One region of the Kitasatospora sp. NPDC023176 genome, then DNA from elsewhere that is predicted to be linked to it. Evidence: predicted binding sites of a transcription regulator. Region 1 holds the regulator's gene; the other holds the start of a gene.
The links. The regulator HspR, encoded in region 1, represses chaperone genes until heat shock. The targets are predictions, from matches to a motif close to TTGAGNNNNNNNNNCTCAA.
Positions count from the first base shown of each region.

Region 2: lon (endopeptidase La) is a predicted target of HspR. The motif match lies at 7,534-7,552, and genes of this name have one in related genera.

Region 1 is NZ_JBVHIP010000005.1:170,692-181,926, reverse strand. It holds gene ACZ3YL_RS10490 (LuxR C-terminal-related transcriptional regulator) at 1-112, shown strand, start outside; gene ACZ3YL_RS10485 (LuxR C-terminal-related transcriptional regulator) at 105-1,067, shown strand; gene ACZ3YL_RS10480 (helix-turn-helix transcriptional regulator) at 1,060-2,031, shown strand; gene ACZ3YL_RS10475 (TIR domain-containing protein) at 2,039-2,656, opposite strand; gene ACZ3YL_RS10470 (hypothetical protein) at 2,983-3,150, shown strand; gene ACZ3YL_RS10465 (helix-turn-helix transcriptional regulator) at 3,189-4,205, opposite strand; gene ACZ3YL_RS10460 (heat shock protein transcriptional repressor HspR) at 4,403-4,915, opposite strand; gene dnaJ (molecular chaperone DnaJ) at 4,965-6,119, opposite strand; gene grpE (nucleotide exchange factor GrpE) at 6,266-6,886, opposite strand; gene dnaK (molecular chaperone DnaK) at 6,883-8,730, opposite strand; gene ACZ3YL_RS10440 ((Fe-S)-binding protein) at 9,139-11,235, shown strand, end outside.
Region 2 is NZ_JBVHIP010000012.1:71,917-83,151, forward strand. It holds gene ACZ3YL_RS18785 (multifunctional oxoglutarate decarboxylase/oxoglutarate dehydrogenase thiamine pyrophosphate-binding subunit/dihydrolipoyllysine-residue succinyltransferase subunit) at 15-3,755, opposite strand; gene ACZ3YL_RS18790 (sensor histidine kinase) at 4,042-5,172, opposite strand; gene ACZ3YL_RS18795 (response regulator transcription factor) at 5,253-5,990, opposite strand; gene ACZ3YL_RS18800 (rhomboid-like protein) at 6,551-7,366, shown strand; gene lon (endopeptidase La) at 7,575-10,022, shown strand; gene ACZ3YL_RS18810 (GtrA family protein) at 10,104-10,646, shown strand; gene ACZ3YL_RS18815 (ROK family transcriptional regulator) at 10,701-11,235, shown strand, end outside.

The DNA.
Region 1 (11,235 bases):
CGGCCTCAGCGAACGCACCGTCGCCGGCCACATCGCCCGCCTGCGCGAGTCGTACGACGCGGAGACCCTGTTCCAACTCGGCTGGCAGATGCGGGGAGCCCGCGATGTCTGAGCCGGTACTCGACCTGTCGGACGCGGCCCGCGAGCTCTATCGCACGATCCTGCGGGACGGCGGCCGGATGCGGATCGCCGACATCCCGGCCGAGGTCGCCGGGACCGTTCAAACCCTCCTGGAAACCGGCCTGCTGAGGCCGTATATCTCGGACGGAGTACTCACCGCGGTCAACCCGCGCTCGGTCACGGCCCGGATCGCGGCGGACCTGCGGACGGCCGGAACCCGCCTGCTGGTCCAGGCGGAGGAGGTACCCGCCCTCCTCGACGACCTCACCGCCGCCTACGACGGCGCCCCGCGACGCCATGACCACACCGGTGGCACCCGGATCGTCGAGGGGTTCGCGAACGTCCGGCACCGGGTCTCCCAACTCACCGCCGAACTGGGCAACGAGGCACTGTCCCTGCGTCCGGGCGGCGCCCGACCGGCGGAAGCCGCGGACGACATCGTGGAGCACGCCCGCCGCTACCGGGAGGCGGGTGGCACCTTGCGCACGATCTACGAGGTCGCGGCCCGCCTCGACGGCCCCACGGTCCGGATGGCCGCGCGGATGACGGAGCTCGGCTGCCACATCCGGGTCCTGCCCGTGCCGTTCAGGCAGCTGATGATCCTCGACCGGACCGTCGCGGTGATCCCCGCCGGGCCGGACGACAGCAGTGCGGCCTTCGTCGAGGACCCGGCCGTGGTCGACTTCCTGGTACGGGACTTCGAGACTCACTGGCAGCAGGCTGACGGCGTGAACTGGACGGCTCTCGCCGACGGCTCCGCCGAGTCCGCCACCCACGAACAGGTCGGCCGCCTCCTCGCCCGAGGCCTCACCCAGCGCGCCATCGCCACCCGCCTCGGCCTCAGCGAACGCACCGTCGCCGGCCACATCGCCCGCCTGCGCGAGTCGTACGACGCGGAGACCCTGTTCCAGCTCGGCTGGCAGATGCGGGGAGCCCGCGATGTCTGACACCGAACTCCCCGACGCCGCCGCCCGCGAGCTCTACCGCGCGATCCTGGCCGAAGACGGCCGGATCCGCATCAGCGACATCCGCCCCGAGGACGAAACCTCCGTCAAGCAACTCGCCGCCCTCGGCCTGCTCGTCCTCCGCACCGCCGACAGCACCTTCAGCGCGGTGAACCCCCGTGCGGTCGGTGAGCGCATCGGTGCGGATCTACGGGAGGAGAGTGCCCGCCTCCTCGCCCGAGCCGCGGCGGTCCCGGACCTGTTGGAGGACCTGACCCATGCCTACGATGTCGCCCCCCGCCGTGCGGAAGCAGTTGGTGGGACGCGTCGGGCGGTGGGGTTCGACCAGATTCGGCATGTGATCGCGCAGTGCCTCCGCGACTATCCGCACGATGCCTTGGCTGCCCAGCCGGGCAGGATCCACCCGCCCGCGCATCGAGCTGACTCACTGGCGCAGACGCGTCGGTACGTCGAGTACGGCGGTTCGGTCCGGACGCTCTACGGGCCGCAGGCTCGGATGGATTCGGAGCACGTCGAGTTCGCGGCGGAGATCACGAAAGCGGGTTCGCGGATCCGAATCCTGCACGCGCCGTTCAACCGGATCATGATCTTCGATCGAGCCGTCGCCCTGATCCCGGCCGCGCCGGACAACCAAGTGGCTGCTGTCGTGGAGGATCCGGCGGTGGTGGCGCACCTGGCGGACATCTTCGACCAGCAGTGGCAACAGGCCGAGGCGGTGGACTGGGCTGCGCTCGCGGACGGTGCCGTCACGCCCGCCGCCCACGAGCAGGTGGGTCGCCGGCTCGCCAGGGGTCTCACGCAGCGGGCGATCGCCAGCCGCATGGCCTTGAGCGAGCGGACCGTGGCCGGTCACATCGCCCGGCTGCGTGAGGTGTACGACGCCGAGACCCTGTTCCAGCTCGGCTGGCAGATGCGGGGAGCCCGGACGGGGGAGTCCGGTGGGTGAGCTCTGCTCAGCCGGTGGCGGCGCCGGTCGGCCAGTAGCCGGGGACGGAGGTCTGCTGCCGGGGGACGTTGAAGCGGTCGCCGGGGGCGGTCCAGAAGCCCTCGCGGAGGGAGAGCGCCATGCCGGCCCAGTCGAGGGCGGTCTCCACGGTGTGGTGGAGGGCCTCCTGGGACCAGGTGTCGTCGAAGACCAGCGGCAGGACGGGGGCGACCTGCTCGATGGTGGCGATCAGCGGGTTGTGGGTGATGGCCTCGTCGACGAGCAGGACGATCGGCTTCCGCAGTGCCGACGCCCAACCGAGTTCGAGGCTCACGCCGGCCGAGAGCGGTGCGCCGACGTAGGCGAACACCAGGTCCGCGGACTGCAGCGCCCGGAAGTCGGACGGCACCCGGGGCTCGGGCGCCCGGCCGGCGACGGTCCAGGCGTCGCTGTGGTGCGCGCTGTACACGGCGGCACCGCTGCGGAGCAGGGTGGTGCGGAGTGTCGTCAGCCGCGTCCGGCTGGCGAGCGTCACCACGCTGTCCGCGGGGCCGGTCAGCCGCATCAGCGGCGCGGCCAGGAACACACGTGCACGCCGACCCTCAGGGGCCTGGCTGTCGCTGTGACGCAGGTAGGGCTCGGTCATGTCGACTCCGGGGAGATGGTCTTCCGGTCTGATCTGAGCATCGGTCGAATGCAGTCCGATCAGGCTGGAGTACCTACGGGGAAGGGGGAAGATGGCGCATTTGACTGAACATTGCCAGGAATGGAAGCTCTGTCGGACCATCGAGAGCGAACTGATCGTCCATCGCTGAGGGCCTATGCGTCCAGGGTTCACTGGTGTCATGTGGATGCCTGGCAGGGAGATGACGCGTAGGCGAGCTTGGCATGCCTGTACGACTTGAGGCAGCATATGGACGCTGGTGCTTCTCTTGTTGGTTGATGCAGTGCGCACGAGGAAGGGGTAGGCGCGTGTCTCGTCTGCGCCGATTTGTCTTCAAGGCCGTCTTGATGTCGGCCGTTGGCATGACTGTCCTGACCGGGTATTGCGCTGCTGCGGGTGCGGTGGACCACCCCGATGCCATCTCCACCGCCAAAGTGACGGGAGTGACCCAGGACCTGGACATCGGCTGGGCGTGACGCGGGTTGCTGGGGCGATCGGATCCTGCGCGTGACGGTCAGTCGCTCCCTGTGTCCAAGCCTTCCACTGGAGAGTGTTCGGCGGCGCGAGCCAGCGCGTAGCCGAGTTGAAACAGCGACTCGACGTTGTAGTCCTCTCGCATCTCGGCGATGTGCCGGGCGAGGGTCCGTTCGCTGATTCCCAAGCGACGTGCGATGACCCGGTGGTTGATGCCGGCGAGCATCAAGTCGATGATCATCTGGCGCAGTCGCGATACGACCTGCTGCGGTACGGCGCGATTGCCGTCGAATTTGAGAGCTCTGTTCCAGCTGGGCTCGAAGACTTCCTCCACCAGGTAGTTGGCGATCACCGGCTCGAATATGAATGCGGCCAGCGTCATGTCATTGGCCACTGGTATGACGGCCACCCGCCGGTCTATGACGATGAGGCGGGTGTACGGCTCGTCCAGCGTGCGGAATTGCCCGCCGACCTTTGCGAGTTTGGCGACGTAGTCTCTGGTGGGCTGGTGGTAGCGGGTGCTGGCGTGGTAGATGGTACGCATTGACGTGCCGCGATTGAGCGCGTCCAGATCGCGTTCGACCATGGCCGCGAGCAGCTCTGGTGGCCGCGGGCCGCCCGGCTGGAGTGCGAGCGTCTCTTCAGTTCCGTTCGTGAAGAGTTGATCGAGTCGCTGATTTATCAGAACCTTTCCCCGGACGTACTCGATCGCGCCACTGCTCTTTTCTGGCGCATGGAATTCCTGGGAGAGCTCTTGGAGTTCGGCGGGCAGTGATACCGCCCGTGACAGAAGGTCGAGAGCCTGCCGTTGCCAGCTGCCGCTAAGCCGCGCGGAGAGTTGGGCGGGATCGACGGCTACCAATTCGTTGCGGTCGTCGCCGTCGGGCATCAGTAGCCCGATCTCCAGCAGCTCGCTCAGGCCATTCAGTTGGTGGTAATCAGATTCCGACGAAACTCGCCCGTCGGCCTTGACGATCTCGAGGTAGAGCGCCCGGGCCTCCGGTGACAGAACGGGAACCCCACCTGCAGTGGGGCCGAGTTGAGCCCGTCCACTCATCTTCGGCTCCTTGCCGTATATCCGAGGCTTTCCAGGATCTCTGCCAGCACTGGAGCTTGGGCTGCAAATCCCGTGACCTGTGACCGTGTGGTGTGCCGGCCAGCTTGTCAGAGTGTCACTCTCTCACCAACACCCAGCCGCCGGCACCCCCCGAACAGGAGGGAGCCGGCGGCTGGTGGGGCGAGCGGTGCCGCGGGTCAGCGCTTGGGGCGCCAGACGACGAGGGCGCTGGATTGGGGGGTGGGGGGCTGGTAGGGGACGAGGTCGCGGCGGTAGGAGGCGTGGACGGCGGCCTCGCGCTGCTGGAGGGCGGTGGCGGCGCCTTCGAGGGAGTCGGCCAGTTCGGTGATGCGGGCCTGGAGGGCGGTGACCTGGTTCTCCAGCTCGATGATCCGCTTGATGCCGGCCAGGTTGATGCCCTCGTCCTGGGAGAGCCGCTGGACCTCGCGCAGCTGCTGGATGTCGCGGGCGGAGTAGCGGCGGCCGCGTCCGGCGGTGCGGTCGGGGCAGACCAGGCCGAGGCGGTCGTACTGGCGCAGGGTCTGCGGGTGGAGGCCGGAGAGTTCGGCGGCGACCGAGATGACGTACACCGGGGTGTCCTCGGTGAGGACGTACTGCGGCGGGGCGGTGGCGCGGCGGGGGCGGCGGGGGCCGTTGCCGGGCAGGCCTTCGCCGAGACCCGGGCCGGGGCCGATGGGACCGCCGTCCATCGGGTCCATCGGGTTCATCGGGTTGAGGGGGTTCGGGGACATCTGGTCGTCACGCTCCCTTCGCCGCCCGGAAGAGAGCGGCTCGCGGGTCGTCGGAGGCGGTGGCCTCGCGGTACTGCTCCAGAGCGTTCAGCGCGTCGCCGGTGACGTGCTGCGGCACCACGACCTCGACGGTGACGAGGAGGTCGCCGCGGGTGCCGTCCTTGCGGGTGGCGCCCTTGCCGCGGGCGCGCATGGTGAGGCCGTTGGCGCTGCCCGGGGGGAGCTTGAGCTTCACGGCGGGGCCGTTCAGCGTGGGCACCTCGATGGTGGCGCCGAGGGTGGCCTCGGGGAAGGTGACCGGGACGGTGACGGTGAGGTTGTCGCCCTTGCGGCCGAAGACCGGGTGCGGGTCGACGTGCACGGTCACGTAGAGGTCGCCGGGCTGGCCGCCGCGTTCGCCCTGGGCGCCCTTGCCCTTGAGCCGGATCCGCTGGTCGGCCTGGACGCCGGCCGGGATGCGGACCTGCATGGTGCGGGCGGAGCTGGCCCGGCCGCTGCCGTGGCAGTCGGGGCACGGGTCGTCGACGATCATGCCGCGGCCGCGGCAGTCCTTGCACGGCTCGGAGAGCGCGAAGGCGCCCTGGCCGCGGCTGACGGTGCCGGCGCCGACGCAGGTCGGGCAGACCCGCGGGGTGGTGCCGGACTTGGCGCCGGTGCCGTTGCAGAGTCGGCAGGGGGCCTGGCTGGTCATCCGCAGCGGGACGGTCGCGCCGTCGACGGCTTCTTCGAAGGAGAGCGTTACTTCGGTCTCGACGTCGCTGCCGCGCCGGGGCTGGGCCTGCCGCGTGCCGCCGCGGTTGAAGAGGCCGCCGAAGACGTCGCCGAGTCCGCCGCCGCTCCCGCCGCCCTGGTTGCCGTTGAAGAGGTCGCCGAAGTCGAAGCCGTAGCTGCCGGTGCCGGGGCCGCCGGTGCGGAAGCCGCCGTTGGCGAAGAGGCTGCGGGCCTCGTCGTACTCCTTGCGGCGCTTCTCGTCCGAGAGGACGTCGTAGGCCTCGGAGATGTCCTTGAAGCGCTCCTCGGCCTTGGCGTCACCCTTGTTCGCGTCGGGGTGGAACTCGCGCGCCAGCTTGCGGTAGGTCTTCTTGATCTCGGTGGCGGTGGCGTCCTTGGGCACGCCGAGGACCTTGTAGTAGTCCTTCTCGACAAAGTCCTTGCCGCTCATGGCTTCCGCCACCTCCCGATGTCCATCGTCACTGCGCTGTCAACAGCCTCTGGAAGAAGTGCTGCTGACAGCGCGCTGCGGAGCCGGCCGCCGTACTGGCCGGCGTACGACTCCGCAGCGCACTGGTTGTCAGCTGTCACAGGTTGTCAGCTGTCCGAGTCACCGTCGGACTTGTCCGGGTCGGCGGACTTGGCCTCGGCGTCCGGGCCGGGCGTCGTCTGGGTGCCGGGCTGGGGCTCGGCGACGGCGACCATGGCCGGGCGGATGATCCGCTCGCCGATGCGGTAGCCGGGCTGGAGGATCTGCACGCAGGTGTCCTCGGTGACGTCCGAGGAGTAGCTGTGCATCAGCGCCTCGTGCTGGGTCGGGTCGAAGGGCTCGCCCTCCTTGCCGAACTGCTGCAGGCCCAGCTTGGCGACGACCATCTCCAGGGAGTCGGAGACGGACTTGAAGCCGCCCGTCACCTCGCCGTGCTCGCGGGCGCGGCCGATGTCGTCCAGGACGGGGATCAGGGACTCCAGGATGTTGGAGACCGCGATCTCGCGGACCGTCAGCCGGTCGCGCTCGACCCGCTTGCGGTAGTTCTGGTACTCGGCCTGCAGGCGCTGCAGGTCCGCGGTGCGCTCGGCCAGCTCGCGCTTGGCCGCGGCGAGTCCCTCGGAGCCTTCGCCGGCACCGCCGGCCGCGGCCTCCTCGGCAGCCTTGATCACGGCCTCCTCGGCGGCGGATTCGTCGCCGGGCTTACCGCCCTGCGGCTTGTCCGTCATGCCGACGCACCGCCCTTGGGCTTCTCGTCGTCCACGATCTCGGCGTCGACGACGTCGTCCTCCTTGGCGTGGGTGGACTCGCCGGCCGCGGCGGCACCGGCACCGGCGGCGTCGGCGTTGGCGTAGAGCGCCTGGCCGAGCTTCTGGGCGGTGGTGGAGACCTTCTCGGAGGCCTCGCGGATCTTCGCGATGTCCTCGCCCTTGAGGGCTTCCTTGAGCTCGCCGATGGCGGTCTCGACCTCGGTCTTGACGTCGGCCGGGAGCTTGTCGGAGTTGTCGGCGATGAACTTCTCGGTCGAGTAGACGAGCTGCTCGGCGGAGTTGCGGGTCTCGACGGTCTCGCGGCGCTTGTGGTCGTCCTCGGCGTACTGCTCGGCCTCGCGGCGCATGCGGTCGACCTCGTCCTTCGGCAGCGAGGAGCCGCCGGTGACGGTCATCTTCTGCTCCTTGCCGGTGCCGAGGTCCTTCGCGCCGACGTGCATGATGCCGTTGGCGTCGATGTCGAAGGTGACCTCGATCTGCGGCAGGCCGCGCGGCGCCGGCGGCAGGCCGGTCAGCTCGAACATCCCGAGCTTCTTGTTGTACGCCGCGATCTCGCGCTCGCCCTGGTAGACCTGGATCTGCACGGACGGCTGGTTGTCCTCGGCCGTGGTGAAGATCTCGGAGCGCTTGGTCGGGATCGTGGTGTTGCGCTCGATCAGCTTGGTCATGATGCCGCCCTTGGTCTCGATGCCGAGGGACAGCGGGGTGACGTCCAGCAGGAGGACGTCCTTGACCTCGCCCTTGAGGACACCGGCCTGGAGCGCGGCGCCGATGGCGACGACCTCGTCCGGGTTGACGCCCTTGTTGGCGTCCTGGCCGCCGGTCAGCTCCTTGACGAGCTCGGCGACGGCGGGCATGCGGGTCGAGCCACCGACCAGGACGACGTGGTCGATCTCGGAGAGCGAGATGCCGGCGTCCTTGATCACGTTGTGGAACGGGACCTTGCAGCGCTCGAGCAGGTCCGCGGTCAGCTGCTGGAACTGGGCGCGGGTGAGCTTCTCGTCCAGGTGCAGCGGGCCCTCGGCGGAGGCCGTGATGTAGGGCAGGTTGATCGAGGTCTCGGAGGACGAGGACAGCTCGATCTTGGCCTTCTCGGCGGCCTCGCGCAGACGCTGCAGGGCCATCTTGTCCTTGGACAGGTCGACGCCGTGGCCGGACTGGAAGACCTTCACCAGGTGGTCGACGACGCGCTGGTCCCAGTCGTCACCACCGAGGTGGTTGTCACCGTTGGTGGCCTTCACCTCGACGACGCCGTCGCCGATCTCCAGCAGGGAGACGTCGAAGGTGCCACCGCCGAGGTCGAAGACCAGGATGGTCTGGTCGTCCTTGTCGAGGCCGTACGCGAGGGCGGCCGCGGTCGGCTCGTTGACGATGCGCAGGACGTTGAGGCCCGCGATCTCACCGGCCTCCTTGGTGGCCTGGCGCTCCGAGTCGTTGAAGTACGCCGGGACGGTGATGACGGCGTCGGTGACGGTCTCGCCCAGGTAGGCCTCGGCGTCGCGCTTCAGCTTCTGCAGCACGAAGGCCGAGATCTGCTGCGGGTTGAAGTCCTTGCCGTCGATGTTGATCTTCCACCCGGTGCCCATGTGGCGCTTCACCGAGCGGATGGTGCGGTCCACGTTGGTGACCGCCTGGCGCTTGGCCACCTCGCCGACCAGAACCTCGCCGTTCTTCGCGAAAGCGACGACGGACGGCGTGGTCCGGGCGCCCTCGGCGTTCGTGATGACGGTGGGCTCGCCACCCTCGAGAACGCTGACGACCGAGTTCGTCGTACCGAGGTCGATGCCGACCGCGCGTGCCATCGTAAATACCTCCACGGAAGAGTTGAGCTTTACGGGCTCAAGGATGCACGACTCGACGGGGAGCGTCAACAGCTATGAGTGCGTGGCACTCAACTTTGCTGATGCCCGTCCTGAGCTCGGGGGCGGTCCGGGGGTCCGGGCGGACGGGCGGGCGGACGGCCGGGGCGGCGGGCGTGCGGTCACGTGACTGCCGCCATAGCTTGGGAACCTTCTGGAGAACTGTTGCGCACCGGTAATGTCCGGGCCGTCGGCCCGGCAAGTTACCGACCAGTACAATCACTTCGGAAAACTGCGGAACCGCAGAACCAGCAGAACCAGCGGAACCGCAAAGCCGCAGACACTGCTCAACCGCAGAACCAGCAGAACCGCAGACACTGCTCAACCGCAAGCCGCAGGAGACGGAGAGCGATGCAACTAGCAGCGATCGTCATCTCGCTGGTCACGTTCGTGATCGGCACCGCGCTCGCCCTCCGTGCGGCGTGGCACATCTTCAGGGTGGTACTGACCGGCGCGCCGGACTCCACCCGCTTCGGGAAGCCCGCCCAGCGCGTGAAGACCGTCGCGACCGAGTTCTTCGGCCACACCCGGATGAACCGCTGGGGGATCGTGGGCATCGCCCACTGGTTCGTCGCGGTCGGCTTCTTCAGCCTGGTGCTGACCATCGTCAACGCGATGGGCCAGCTCTTCGACGCCGAGTGGGAACTGCCGATCATCGGCGACTGGATGATCTGGCAGCTCTTCGTCGAGCTGGTCGGCACCCTGACCACGCTGGGCATCGCCACCCTGATGGTGATCCGGCTGATGAGCCTGCCGTCCCGGTCGGGCCGCAAGTCCCGGTTCGCCGGCTCGATCGCCTGGCAGGCCTTCTACGTCGAGTACACGATCCTCGGCATCGGCATCTGCATCCTGATGCTGCGCGCCCTGGAGGGCGCCCTGGCCGGCGTCGACTCGTACGGTCCGGAGCACCTGGTCTCGTACCCGATCACCTCCGCGCTGAGCGGCCTGTCGCACGGCACGCTGGAGAACCTGGTCTACCTGTTCGCGATGCTGAAGATCTGCATCTCGTTCGCGTGGGCGGCCACCATCGGCCTCAACCCCTCGATGGGCGTGGCCTGGCACCGCTTCCTCGGCTTCTTCAACATCTACTTCAAGCGCGAGGAGGACGGCGGCACCGCGCTCGGCGCGCTCCGTCCGATGACGAGCAAGGGCGAGCCGATCGACTTCGAGGACCCGGCCGAGGACGCCGTCTTCGGCGTCTCCCAGGTCGAGCACTTCTCCTGGAAGGGCATCCTCGACTTCTCCACCTGCACCGAGTGCGGCCGCTGCCAGTCGCAGTGCCCGGCCTGGAACACGGGCAAGCCGCTGTCGCCCAAGCTGCTGATCATGAGCCTGCGCGAGCACGCCTACGGCAAGGCCCCGTACCTGCTGGCCGGTGGCGGCAAGGACATGGAGGGCACCGAGCAGGCGACCGCCGAGCAGCTCAAGGACGTCCCGGCGGCCGCGCTGGCCGAGGCCGAGCGCCCGCTGATCGGCACCGCCGAGGAGAACGGGGTCATCGACCCGGACGTGCTGTGGTCCTGCACCACCTGCGGCGCCTGCGTCGAGCAGTGCCCGGTGGACATCGAGCACATCGACCACATCGTCGACATGCGCCGCTACCAGGTGATGATCGAGAGCAACTTCCCGACCGAGGCCGGGACGATGCTCAAGAACCTGGAGAACAAGGGCAACCCGTGGGGCATGGCCACCAAGGCCCGCCTGGACTGGGTGAAGGAGCTCAAGAAGGAGACCGGCATCGAGGTGCCGGTGATCGGCGAGGACATCGACCCCGCCGAGGTCGAGTACCTCTACTGGGTCGGCTGCGCCGGCGCCCTGGAGGACCGCGCCAAGAAGACCACCAAGGCCTTCGCCGAGCTGCTGCACACCGCGGGCGTGAAGTTCGCCATCCTCGGCAAGGAGGAGACCTGCACCGGTGACTCCCCGCGCCGCCTGGGCAACGAGTTCCTCTTCCAGATGCTCGGCGCGCAGAACGTGGAGACGCTGAACGCCGCGCTGGAGGACGCCCCGACCAAGCGGATCGTGGCCACCTGCCCGCACTGCTTCAACACCATCGCCAACGAGTACCCGCAGCTCGGCGGGCACTTCGAGGTGATCCACCACACCCAGCTGCTGCAGCACCTGATCGACGAGGGCAAGCTCGTCCCGGTCAACCCGGTCGAGGGCCTGATCACCTACCACGACCCCTGCTACCTGGGCCGCCACAACAAGGTCTACAGCCCGCCGCGCGAGATCATGGACAAGGTCCCCGGTCTGCGCCAGCAGGAGATGCACCGCCACAAGGAGCGCGGCTTCTGCTGCGGCGCCGGCGGCGCCCGGATGTGGATGGAGGAGCGCATCGGCAAGCGGATCAACACCGAGCGCGTGGACGAGGCGCTGTCCCTCAACCCGGACATCGTCTCCACCGCCTGCCCGTTCTGCCTGGTGATGCTCTCCGACTCGGTCAAC
Region 2 (11,235 bases), on a different contig from region 1:
GGGGCTTCGGCTCGTCAGAGCGAGAAGACCTCCTCGATCAGCGCCTGCTGCTCGGCGGCGTGCCGCTTGGCCGAGCCGACGGCCGGGGACGAGGCCGCGGTGCGGGCCACCCGGCGCAGACGGGCGTCGCCGCCGGTGCGGCCGATGACGACCTGCAGGTGGTCGACCAGGTTCATCGCGATGAACGGCCAGGCGCCCTGGTTGGACGGCTCCTCCTGGGCCCAGACGAACTGGACGTCGTCGCCGTAGCGGGCCAGCTCCTCCTGGAGCTCGGCCACCGGCAGCGGGTAGAGCCGCTCGACCCGGACGATCGCGGTGTCGGTGACGCCGCGCTCGGTGCGGGCGGCCTCCAGGTCGTAGTAGAACTTGCCGGCGGTGATGACCACCTTGCGGACCTGGGCCGGGTCGACGGTGGAGTCGCCGATGACCGGGCGGAACGAGCCGGACAGGAACTCCTCGGTCGCACTCGCCGCGGCCTTCAGACGCAGCATCGACTTCGGGGTGAAGACGACCAGCGGCTTGTGGTGCGGGTTGTGCGCCTGCCAGCGCAGCAGGTGGAAGTAGTTCGACGGCAGGGTCGGCATCGCGACCGTCATGTTGTTCTGCGCGCAGAGCTGGAGGAAGCGCTCCGGGCGGGCGGACGAGTGGTCCGGGCCCTGGCCCTCGTAGCCGTGCGGCAGCAGCAGCGTGACGCCGGAGTTCTGGCCCCACTTGGTCTCGGCGGAGGCGATGTACTCGTCCACCATGGTCTGGGCGCCGTTGACGAAGTCGCCGAACTGCGCCTCCCACATGACCAGCGCGTTCGGGCGGGTCAGCGAGTACCCGTACTCGAAGCCCATGGCCGCGTACTCCGACAGCAGGCTGTCGTAGACGGTGTAGCGGGACTGGTCCTCGGTGAGGTACTGCAGCGGGGTGTAGTCCTCGCCGGTCTTGCGGTCGATCAGGACGGCGTGCCGCTGCCCGAAGGTGCCGCGGCGGCTGTCCTGGCCGGCCAGGCGGACCGGGTGGCCCTCCATGAGCAGCGAGCCGATGGCGAGGGTCTCGCCCATCGCCCAGTCGATGGTGTTGTCCTCGACCGAGGCGGCGCGGCGCTGCAGCTGCGGCAGCAGGCGCGGGTGGACGGTCAGCCAGTCCGGGTGGTTGACCTGCGAGGCGGCGATCCGCTTGACCATCTCCTGGGAGATGCCGGTCTGGATGGAGACCGGGAAGTCGGCGACCGGCTTGCCGGCGGTGGCGTCGGCCGGCGCCTGGGCCGCGTCGCGGACCTCGGCGAAGACCTTCTCCAGCTGGCCCTGGAAGTCCTGGAGCGCCTGCTCCGCCTCTTCCATGGTGATGTCGCCGCGACCGATCAGGCCCTCGGTGTACAGCTTGCGCACCGAGCGCTTCTTGTCGATCAGGTCGTACATCAGCGGCTGGGTGAACGACGGGTTGTCGGCCTCGTTGTGACCGCGGCGGCGGTAGCAGATGAGGTCGATCACGACGTCCTTGTGGAACGCCTGGCGGAACTCGAAGGCGAGCCGCGCGATGCGGACCACGGCCTCCGGGTCGTCGCCGTTCACGTGGAAGATCGGGGCCTCGATCATCCGGGCCACGTCGGTGCAGTACATCGAGGAGCGGCTGCTGGCCGGGGCGGCGGTGAAGCCGACCTGGTTGTTCACCACGACGTGCACGGTGCCGCCGGTGCGGTAGCCGCGCAGCTGCGACATGTTCAGGGTCTCCGCGACGACGCCCTGGCCGGCGAAGGCCGCGTCACCGTGGATCTGGATCGGCAGCACCGGGAAGGTCGTGCCGCCCTGGTCCAGGATGTCCTGCTTGGCGCGGGCGATGCCCTCGACGACCGGGTCCACGGCCTCCAGGTGGGAGGGGTTCGCGGCGAGCGAGACCTTGATGGTCTCGCCGTCCAGGCCGGTGAAGGTGCCGTCGGCGCCCAGGTGGTACTTGACGTCGCCGGAGCCGTGCATCGACTTCGGGTCGAGGTTGCCCTCGAACTCGCCGAAGATCTTGCCGTACGGCTTGCCGACGATGTTGGCCAGCACGTTCAGACGGCCGCGGTGGGCCATGCCGATGACGGCCTCGTCCAGGCGGTGCTCGGCGGCGGAGTCGATGGTCGCGTCCAGCAGGGCGATCAGCGACTCACCGCCCTCCAGCGAGAAGCGCTTCTGACCGACGTACTTGGTCTGAAGGAAGGTCTCGAAGGCCTCCGCCGAGTTCAGCCGGCGCAGGATCCGCAGCTGCTCCTCGCGCTCCGGCTTCGAGTACGGCTTCTCCAGGCGCTCCTGCAGCCACTTGCGCTGCTTCGGGTCCTGGATGTGCATGTACTCGATGCCGACGGTGCGGCAGTAGGTGTTGCGCAGCAGGCCGAGGATGTCGCGGAGCTTCATCATCTTCTGGCCGCCGAAGCCGCCGACCGCGAACTCGCGCTCCAGGTCCCACAGGGTGAGGCCGTGGGTGGTGACGTCCAGGTCGGGGTGCTTGCGCTGCTTGTACTCCAGCGGGTCGGTGTCGGCCATGAGGTGGCCGCGGACCCGGTAGGAGTGGATCAGCTCCATGACGCGCGCGGTCTTGTTGACCTCGTCGTCGTGGGTGGTGGCGACGTCGGTGGCCCAGCGGACCGGCTCGTACGGGATCCGCAGCGACTCGAAGATCTCGTCGTAGAAGCCGTTCTCGCCGAGCAGCAGGCGGTGGATCTCGCGCAGGAACTCGCCGGACGCCGCGCCCTGGATGACGCGGTGGTCGTAGGTCGAGGTCAGCGTCATGATCTTGGAGACGCCCAGGCGGGACAGGGTCTCCGGGGCGGAGCCCTGGAACTCGGCCGGGTACTCCATGGCGCCGACACCGACGATGGTGCCCTGGTTCTGCATCAGGCGCGGCACGGAGTGCACGGTGCCGATGCCGCCGGGGTTGGTCAGCGAGACCGTGACGCCGGTGAAGTCGTCCATCGTCAGCTTGTTGGCGCGGGCCCGGCGGACGATGTCCTCGTAGGCCTGCCAGAAGCCGAAGAAGTCGAGGGTCTCGGCCTTCTTGATGGCCGCGACGACGAGCTGGCGGTCGCCGTTCGGCTTGACCAGGTCGATGGCCAGGCCGAGGTTGACGTGCTCCGGCTTGACCAGGAAGGCCTTGCCGTCCTCCACCTTGTAGCTGTGGTTCATGCCCGGGGCGGCCTTGATGGCCTGGACCAGGGCGTAACCGATCAGGTGGGTGAAGGAGACCTTGCCGCCGCGGGCGCGCTGCAGGTGGTTGTTGATGACGATGCGGTTGTCGATCAACAGCTTCGCCGGGACGGCGCGGACCGAGGTCGCGGTCGGCACCTCCAGCGAGGCGTCCATGTTGGTGGCGACGGCCTTGGCCGGGCCGCGCAGCTGGACCAGCTCGGGGCCGGCCGGTGCGGCGGCGGGTGCGGCCGGGGCGGCGGCCTTGGGCGCCGGCGGCGCGGCCGGTGCGGCGGCGAGCGGGGCGGCCGGGGCCGGTGCGGCGGATGCGGGTGCGGCGGGCGCGGGTGCGGCCGGAGCAGCAGCAGCGGCGGGCACGGGGGCAGCGGCAGGGGTCGGCGTGGGGCCGGCCTGGGTCGCGGCCTGGGTCACTGGGGTCACCTCGGTACCGGGCTTGTAGTCGGCGAAAAAGTCCCACCAGGCTCGGTCGACCGAGTTCGGGTCCTGGAGGTACTGCTGGTAGATCTCATCGACGAGCCACTCATTGGGGCCGAAGCCAGTGGAGCTTGCCGAGCTGTTGGGGGTTTCAGGGGACTGTGGCGACACGGCGGCAACCGCCCTCTTCCGCTTCCTTTTGGGATGTTTGGACAGCGGGGATTAAGGCTACGCCCCTGACCAGTGATCGCGCAGTCCCCGGACCCCAGGCGTCGCCCAGATCACAGTCCTGACCTGCAGGTTGGCTGAAAAACAACGTTAGAAAGCCGTATCTGAGGGGAAGCGATCGGGCCCGATCGCCCCCCAAATCGGGGCGAAAACGGACAAACAACCATACGAATCCATTGACGATCTTCGTATGCGTCTGTGTCGGATCTGTGACAAATGTCCCGGCCGCTCAGGACTGCCCCGGCAGCCGGACCTCGATGCGGCAGCCGCGCGGCGACTCCGCGACGGCGATCCGTCCGCCGTGCAGGTCCACCGCCCAGCGGGCGATCGCCAGGCCCAGCCCGGTGCCGCCGTCCGACCCCGCCCCGGCGGCGGTCGCGGTGCCGCTGCGGCTGAACCGTTCGAAGACCCGGCCGCGGTCCGCGAGCGGGATGCCCGGACCCTCGTCCTGGACCTCCAGCAACAGGCCGCCCTCCTCACCCTCGGGTCTGGCGCGCACCGTCACGGTGCCGCCGGGCGGGGAGTGCTTGCAGGCGTTGTCGACCAGGTTGGCGACCACCTGGTGGAGCCGCTCCGGGTCCGCCACCGCGGTCAGCCCGGCCGGGCTGACCTCCAGGGCCAGCCGGACGTCACCGCGCCGGGAGAACGCCCCGCCGGCCGTCGCGCCGTCCACGGTGACCCCGCGCAGCACGCCGTCCAGGAACTCGCGCACCTCGAACGGGCGGGCGTCCAGGTCGACCACGCCGTCGTCGATCTTGGAGAGGTCCAGCAGGTGGGTGACCAGGCGGCCGAGCCGCTCGGTCTGCTCCAGTGCGGCCCCCAGGGTCGCCGGATTCGGCTGGACGACCCCGTCCACCACGTTCTCCAGCACGGCGCGCAGCGCGGCGATCGGCGTGCGCAGCTCGTGCGAGACGTTGGCGACCAGCTCGCGGCGGTGCTGGTCGGCGGCCTGGAGGTCGGCGGCCATGGCGTTGAAGGCGGCCGCCAGCTCGCCGATCTCGTCGCGCGAACTCACCTCGACCCGGCGGCTGTAGTCGCCGGAGGCCATCGCGCGGGCGGCGGCCGTCATCTCGCGCAGCGGGGCGGTCAGCCCGTGCGCGAGGAACTGCATGAACAGCAGCGAGGCGATCATGGAGAAGACCATGATGATCCGGATCTGGGTCTCGGACCGGATCGCGACGACGACCATGCCGGTGGCCAGGAACACGGAGACGATCACCAGCAGGGCGAGCTTGCCCTTGATCGAGCGGACCGGGTCGAGCGGACGGATGTCGGCCCAGACCCGGCTGGCCGCGCGGGCGGCCAGGGTCTGCGGGCGCGCGCCGTCGGCGTCCCCGTTGCGTTGCTGTGGAAAGGTCATTGGTCCCCTGTGATCCCCGCGTGGTGTCACGGCGGTGCCGGGACACGGGCCCCCCGGTGGCCCGTCGCCCGGAAACCCCGTCAGGAGAGCGGGGCCTCCAGCGCGTATCCGACGCCGTGCACGGTGCGGATCCAGCTGGCACCGATCTTGCGGCGCAGTGCCTTCACATGGCTGTCCACGGTGCGGGTGCCGGACGCGTCGGTCCAGTCCCAGACCTCGGCCAGCAGCTGCTCGCGGGTGAGCACCGCGCGCGGCTGGGCGGCCAGGCAGGCCAGGAGGTCGAACTCGGTCGGCGTCAGGTGGACGTCGCCCGAGGCGAGTCGGACCCGGCGCTGCACGTGGTCGATCTCCAGCTCGCCGAAGCGCAGGCTGCCGAGCGCGGGCGTGCGGGCGGCCTGCTGGGCGCGCTCGACGCGGCGCAGCAGCACGTTGACCCGGGCGGCCAGTTCGCGCATCGAGAACGGCTTGGTCATGTAGTCGTCGGCACCGACGCCGAGGCCGACCAGCAGGTCCGTCTCGTCGTCGCGGGCGGTCAGCATCAGCACCGGCACCGGGCGCTGGGCCTGGATCCGGCGGCACACCTCCAGCCCGTCGAAGCCGGGCAGCATGATGTCCAGGACCACCAGGTCCGGCTGCCAGGTGTGGAAGCCGTCCACCGCGCCGGGGCCGTCGTGGGCCACGGCGACCTTGAACCCCTCCGCGCCCAGCCGGGCCGCGATCGACTCGGCGATCGTGGGTTCGTCCTCCACCACCAGCACTCTGCGCTGGCTGCTCACAGTGCCGCCGGTGTTGGGGTTGTCCTGCTGAATTTCTGTCACGGTCACGCCACCGCCCCCAGGGCTGCGGGCCGGCCACCTGTGGGGATGGCGGGGCTCCGCTCGTAGTCTTGTTCCGTCGTGGACTGTGCCGGGTCCGCCGTCCCGTCGCGCGCCCGGAAGTGGCGGACGGATGGTGTTCCGCCCACTTCTCCCACGCACTTCGCAGCGTACGGACAGCGGATGCTTCCCGGCAGGTGGACCGGACGTTTCCGGCCCGTGGAGCGGCTGTCCAGCCGCCCTCGGGCCCACTGCACGAGTGGGCACGGGCCGATACCTTACCCGGCGAATTTTCTCTGCGTAACGGTACGTATGCAGTCCAGTTGACGCCAAGTCGCCGGTCAGAGGCCCTACTGACGCGTTAATCGGGAGAAGGTCTGGACCAATGTCGGAAATCCGGCCGGTCCCCGCGTCGACGGTCTTCACGGGCTTTTCTCAGGTGCCTCTCAGAACCTCGACGTAGCGTGGCCGCGACAACGCCCCGCAGGGCGGAATCCGGCGTCCGCGCCGGTCCTCCGAGCACCTTCGGACACCGCCGGCCGTGGGCGTGGAGCGGAGGCGTCATGGCGGGACTGCGGCGGGACGCCGTCGGGCGCGCGCTCGCGAGGGCGCCGTACGGAATGCTCCGGCGCGGACTTCGCGGCGGCGCCTTCGAATGGCTGCTGGAACGCGTGCCGACACCCCGGCGCACTCCCTTCACGATCGGATATCTGGTCGTGGTGGGGGCGACTTCCACCCTCACCCGGCTCGCCGATCCGCAACTCGTCCAGCGCTGGCAGGAGGCTTCCAGTTCGGACGGCCACAACCTGCTCCAGCACCCTCTGCGGGCCCTCGTGCTCAGCGGGGTCTGGGTGGCCGGCGGCGACTGGGTGCCCTACCTGTGGGGCTTCGCCCTCACCCTGGCGCCGCTGGAGCGCCGGGTCGGCCCGGCCCGGGCGGCGGCGGTGTTCGCGATCGGGCACGTCGCGGCCACGCTGCTCTCCCAGGGCGCGGTGATCATCGCGGTGGAGGCCGGGCGGATGGCGCCGGAGGCGATGGACCGCCTGGACGTCGGGGTCAGCTACGGCGTGTTCGCCTGCCTGGGCGCGGCGGCCGGAGCGCTGCCGCGGTCCGCGCGGGTGCCGGTGCTGGTCGGCGCCGGGCTGATGATCGCCCAGCAGATCGCCACCGGGAAGGACCTGGTCACGGCCGTGGGGCACCCGGCCGCGCTGCTCACCGGGATGGCGCTGTGGCCCTGGCTGCGCCGGATCGAGCGGCGCCCGCCACGGCCGGGGATCCGCTCGGCGAGGGCCCGGGCGGTGGGCGTCGCCTCCGCCGCCTCCGTCGCCTCGGCCGCCGCGATGGTGCGGGCCGGGGCGCGGCCGTCCGCCGTGCGCTGACGCCGCGGCCCCGGCAGGGATCCGGAGGAGACGGGCCGCAGGGTCCGTGGGTCCTCTTGGGCCGTTCTTTCCCCTCTTTTTGACGGCGCCTCCCCCCGGCCGTTCCGGTGACGGGAGCGTTCGCTCGCAGCGAACAAGGAGTCGGGAACATCCGGCGCGCGTGAAGCCTTAGTCAGGTCGACTCAAGTTCACTGACCGGGGAGAGATCATGGCATCGACGTCCACACCGCTCACCCTGCCCGTGCTGCCACTCGACGACGAGGTCGTCCTCCCGGGCATGGTCGTCCCGCTGGACCTCAAGGACGCCGAGGTGCGCGCCGCGGTCGAGGCCGCCCGCGCGGCGGCCACCGGCTCCGGCAAGCCCCAGGTCCTGCTGGTCCCGCGGGTGGACGGCTCGTACGCGGCGGCCGGCACGCTGGCCACCGTGGAGCAGGTCGGCCGGCTCGCCGACGGCGAGCCCGCCGCGCTGGTGCGCGCCGTGCGCCGGGTCCGGATCGGGGTCGGGACCACCGGCCCCGGCGCCGCCCTCTGGGTGGAGACCACGCCCTTCAAGGAGTCCTCGGTCGGCACGCCGGTGGCCGGACGGGCCGCCGAGCTGGTCAAGGAGTACAAGGCGCTGTCCACCCAGTGGCTGCGCAAGCGCGGCGCCTGGCAGATTGTCGACCGCGTCGCGCAGATCGAGGGCGTCGGCGAACTCGCCGACAACATCGGCTACGCGCCCTTCGCCACCGCCGAGCAGAAGCTCAAGGTGCTGCTGGAAGCCGACCAGGTGGCCCGCCTGGAGTACGCCCTCACCCTGCTGCGCGACCACCTCGCCGAGGAGGAGGTCAACGACACCATCCGCAAGGACGTCGAGGAGGGCGTGGCCAAGCAGCAGAAGGAGTTCCTGCTCCGCCGCCAGCTGGAGGCCGTCCGCAAGGAGCTGGCCGAGCTGAACGGCGACCCGGCCGACGAGGAGGGCGACTACCGCGCCCGGGTCGAGGCCGCCGACCTGCCCGAGAAGGTCCGCGAGGCCGCGCTCAAGGAGGTCGACAAGCTGGAGCGCTCCTCCGACCAGTCGCCCGAGGGCTCCTGGATCCGCACCTGGCTGGACACCGTCCTGGAGCTGCCCTGGAACGAGCGCACCGAGGACGCGTACGACATCGCCGGCGCCCGCGCGGTGCTGGACGCCGACCACGCCGGCCTCACCGACGTGAAGGAGCGGATCGTCGAGTACCTGGCCGTCCGCAAGCGCCGGGCCGACCAGGGCCTCGACCTGATCGGCGGGACACAAGAGGGGCGGCGCGAAGCGCTTCCCAGGAAGGGCGGCGGAGGGCGACGGGCGGGCGGCGCGGTGCTGGCCCTGGTCGGGCCGCCCGGCGTCGGCAAGACCTCGCTCGGCGAGAGCGTGGCCCGTGCCATGGGCCGCAGGTTCGTCCGGGTCGCGCTCGGCGGCGTCCGGGACGAGGCGGAGATCCGCGGCCACCGGCGCACCTACGTCGGCGCGCTGCCCGGCCGGCTGGTGCGGGCGATCAAGGAGGCCGGCTCGATGAACCCGGTCGTCCTGCTCGACGAGATCGACAAGGTCGGCTCCGACTACCGGGGCGACCCGGCCGCCGCCCTGCTGGAGGTGCTGGACCCGGCCCAGAACCACACCTTCCGGGACCACTACCTGGAGGTCGAGCTCGACCTCTCCGACGTCGTCTTCCTCGCCACCGCCAACGTACTGGAGGCCATCCCCGAGCCGCTGCTCGACCGGATGGAGCTGGTCCGCCTGGACGGCTACACCGAGGACGAGAAGGTCGTCATCGCCCGCGACCACCTGCTCCCGCGCCAGCTGGAGAAGGCCGGACTCGGCGACGGACAGGTCAGCGTCGACGAGGAGGCGCTGCGCCGGCTCGCCGGGGAGTACACCCGGGAGGCCGGGGTGCGCACCCTGGAGCGCTCGATCGCCCGGGTGCTGCGCAAGATCGCCGCCCAGGCCGAGCTGGGCGAGCGCGAGCTGCCCGCCGAAGTCGGCGCGGCGGACCTGCGCGCCCTGATCGGCCGGCCGCACCACGTGCCGGAGTCCGCCCAGGAGCCGGCCGAGCGGCGCACCGCCGTCCCCGGCGTGGCCACCGGCCTCGCCGTCACCGGAGCCGGCGGCGACGTCCTCTACATCGAGGCCTCGCTCGCCGACGCCGAGACCGGCGGCACCGGGCTGACCCTCACCGGGCAGCTGGGCGACGTGATGAAGGAGTCCGCGCACATCGCCCTCTCCTTCCTGCGCTCGCGCGGCGCCGAGCTGGAACTGCCGGTCACCTCGCTGCGCGACCGCGGCGTGCACCTGCACGTCCCGGCCGGGGCCGTCCCCAAGGACGGGCCGAGCGCCGGCATCACCATGACCACGGCGCTCGCCTCGCTGCTCTCCGGCCGCAAGGTGCGCACCGACGTGGCGATGACGGGCGAGGTGTCGCTGACCGGGCGGGTGCTGCCGATCGGCGGGGTGAAGCAGAAGCTGCTCGCCGCCGACCGGGCCGGCCTCAGCACGGTGATCATCCCCAAGCGCAACGAGGCCGATCTGGACGACGTCCCGGCCGAGGTGCTGGAGCGGCTCACCGTCCACCCGGTGGCGGACGTGCGCGAAGTGCTCGCGCTGGCCCTGGAGCCCGCCGGGGTGCTGGTCGCCGCGGCCTGAGCCCACCGGTAGCAGCAGGCGCCCCTTCGGCTCGCTCGCGAATCGACGGGGGACGGCGGCTCCGCATGCCACACTGCGGAGATGCCGTCCCCCACGCAGCGCGCCCTGGCCCGGGTGCCGGCCCGGCTGCGCCCGTTCCTGGTGCGGCACCGCCGGCTGGTGAAGTTCCTGCTGGTCGGCAGCGGCTGCTTCGCGCTCACCACGGTGATCGACTTCGAGCTCAAGTTCACCGTCCTGGCGCACGCGCCGGTGGTGGCGCTGACGGTGGCGACGGTGATCGCCACCGTCGTCTCCTATGTACTCAACCGCCGCTGGGCCTTCCGGACGGACGGGCGCCGACCCGAGGCGCTGCTGTTCTTCCTGGTCAGCGCGGTGGCGGTCGGCGTCAACGTGATCCCGCTGGCGCTCTCCCGGTACGTCCTCGACCTGCGCGTGCCCTACCTCAGCCCGTTCCAGCAGGAGGTCGCGGACTTCCTCAGCGGGATGGTCGTCGGCACCTTCGGCGCCATGCTGTTCCGGTTCTGGGCGATGCGGCGGTGGGTCTTCATCAGCCCCGCCGTGCGGGCGCGTGCCGAGGTGGAACCCGGTTACGCTGCACCCGAGATGCCACGGGACGCGTCCTGAACCGACGAGGTGCGCCGAGACCGTGAGCCGCTCCGAGACCGTGAGGTGAGAGTTATGCGCGGGGAGCCGGACGGCGTCCGGGCCGGGCCCGCCAGCCAGCAGGGGATGCGCCGGGCCAACCTGGCCCTGGTGCTCGGGGTGATCGCCCGCGGCCCCCGCTCGCGCGCCGAGGTGGCCGCCGAGACCGGGCTGACCAGGGCCGCGGTCTCCTCGCTCGCCGAACAGCTGATCTCGGCCGGCCTGGTCGTCGAGGAGGGCCCGGCCGCCCCCAGCGGCAAGGTCGGCCGCCCCGGCACCGCGCTCGGGCTCAACCCGCTGGGGCCCGGCGGACTCGGCGCCGAGATCGGCGTCCGCCACCTCGGCGTCTGCGTGGTCGACCTGCGCGGGGAGGTCCGCGCCGTGCGGCGCCAGGAGAGCGCCAACCACGGCCGGCCGCCCGCCGCCGTGATGACCGACCTCGCCCACCTGATCCGCTCGGCCGTCGCCGAGTCCGGTCTGCGCCCGGCCGGGCTGACCCTGGCCGTGCCCGGGCTGGTCGGCGGCGGAGTGCTCCAGCGGGCCGCCAACCTCGGCTGGCAGGACGTCCCGC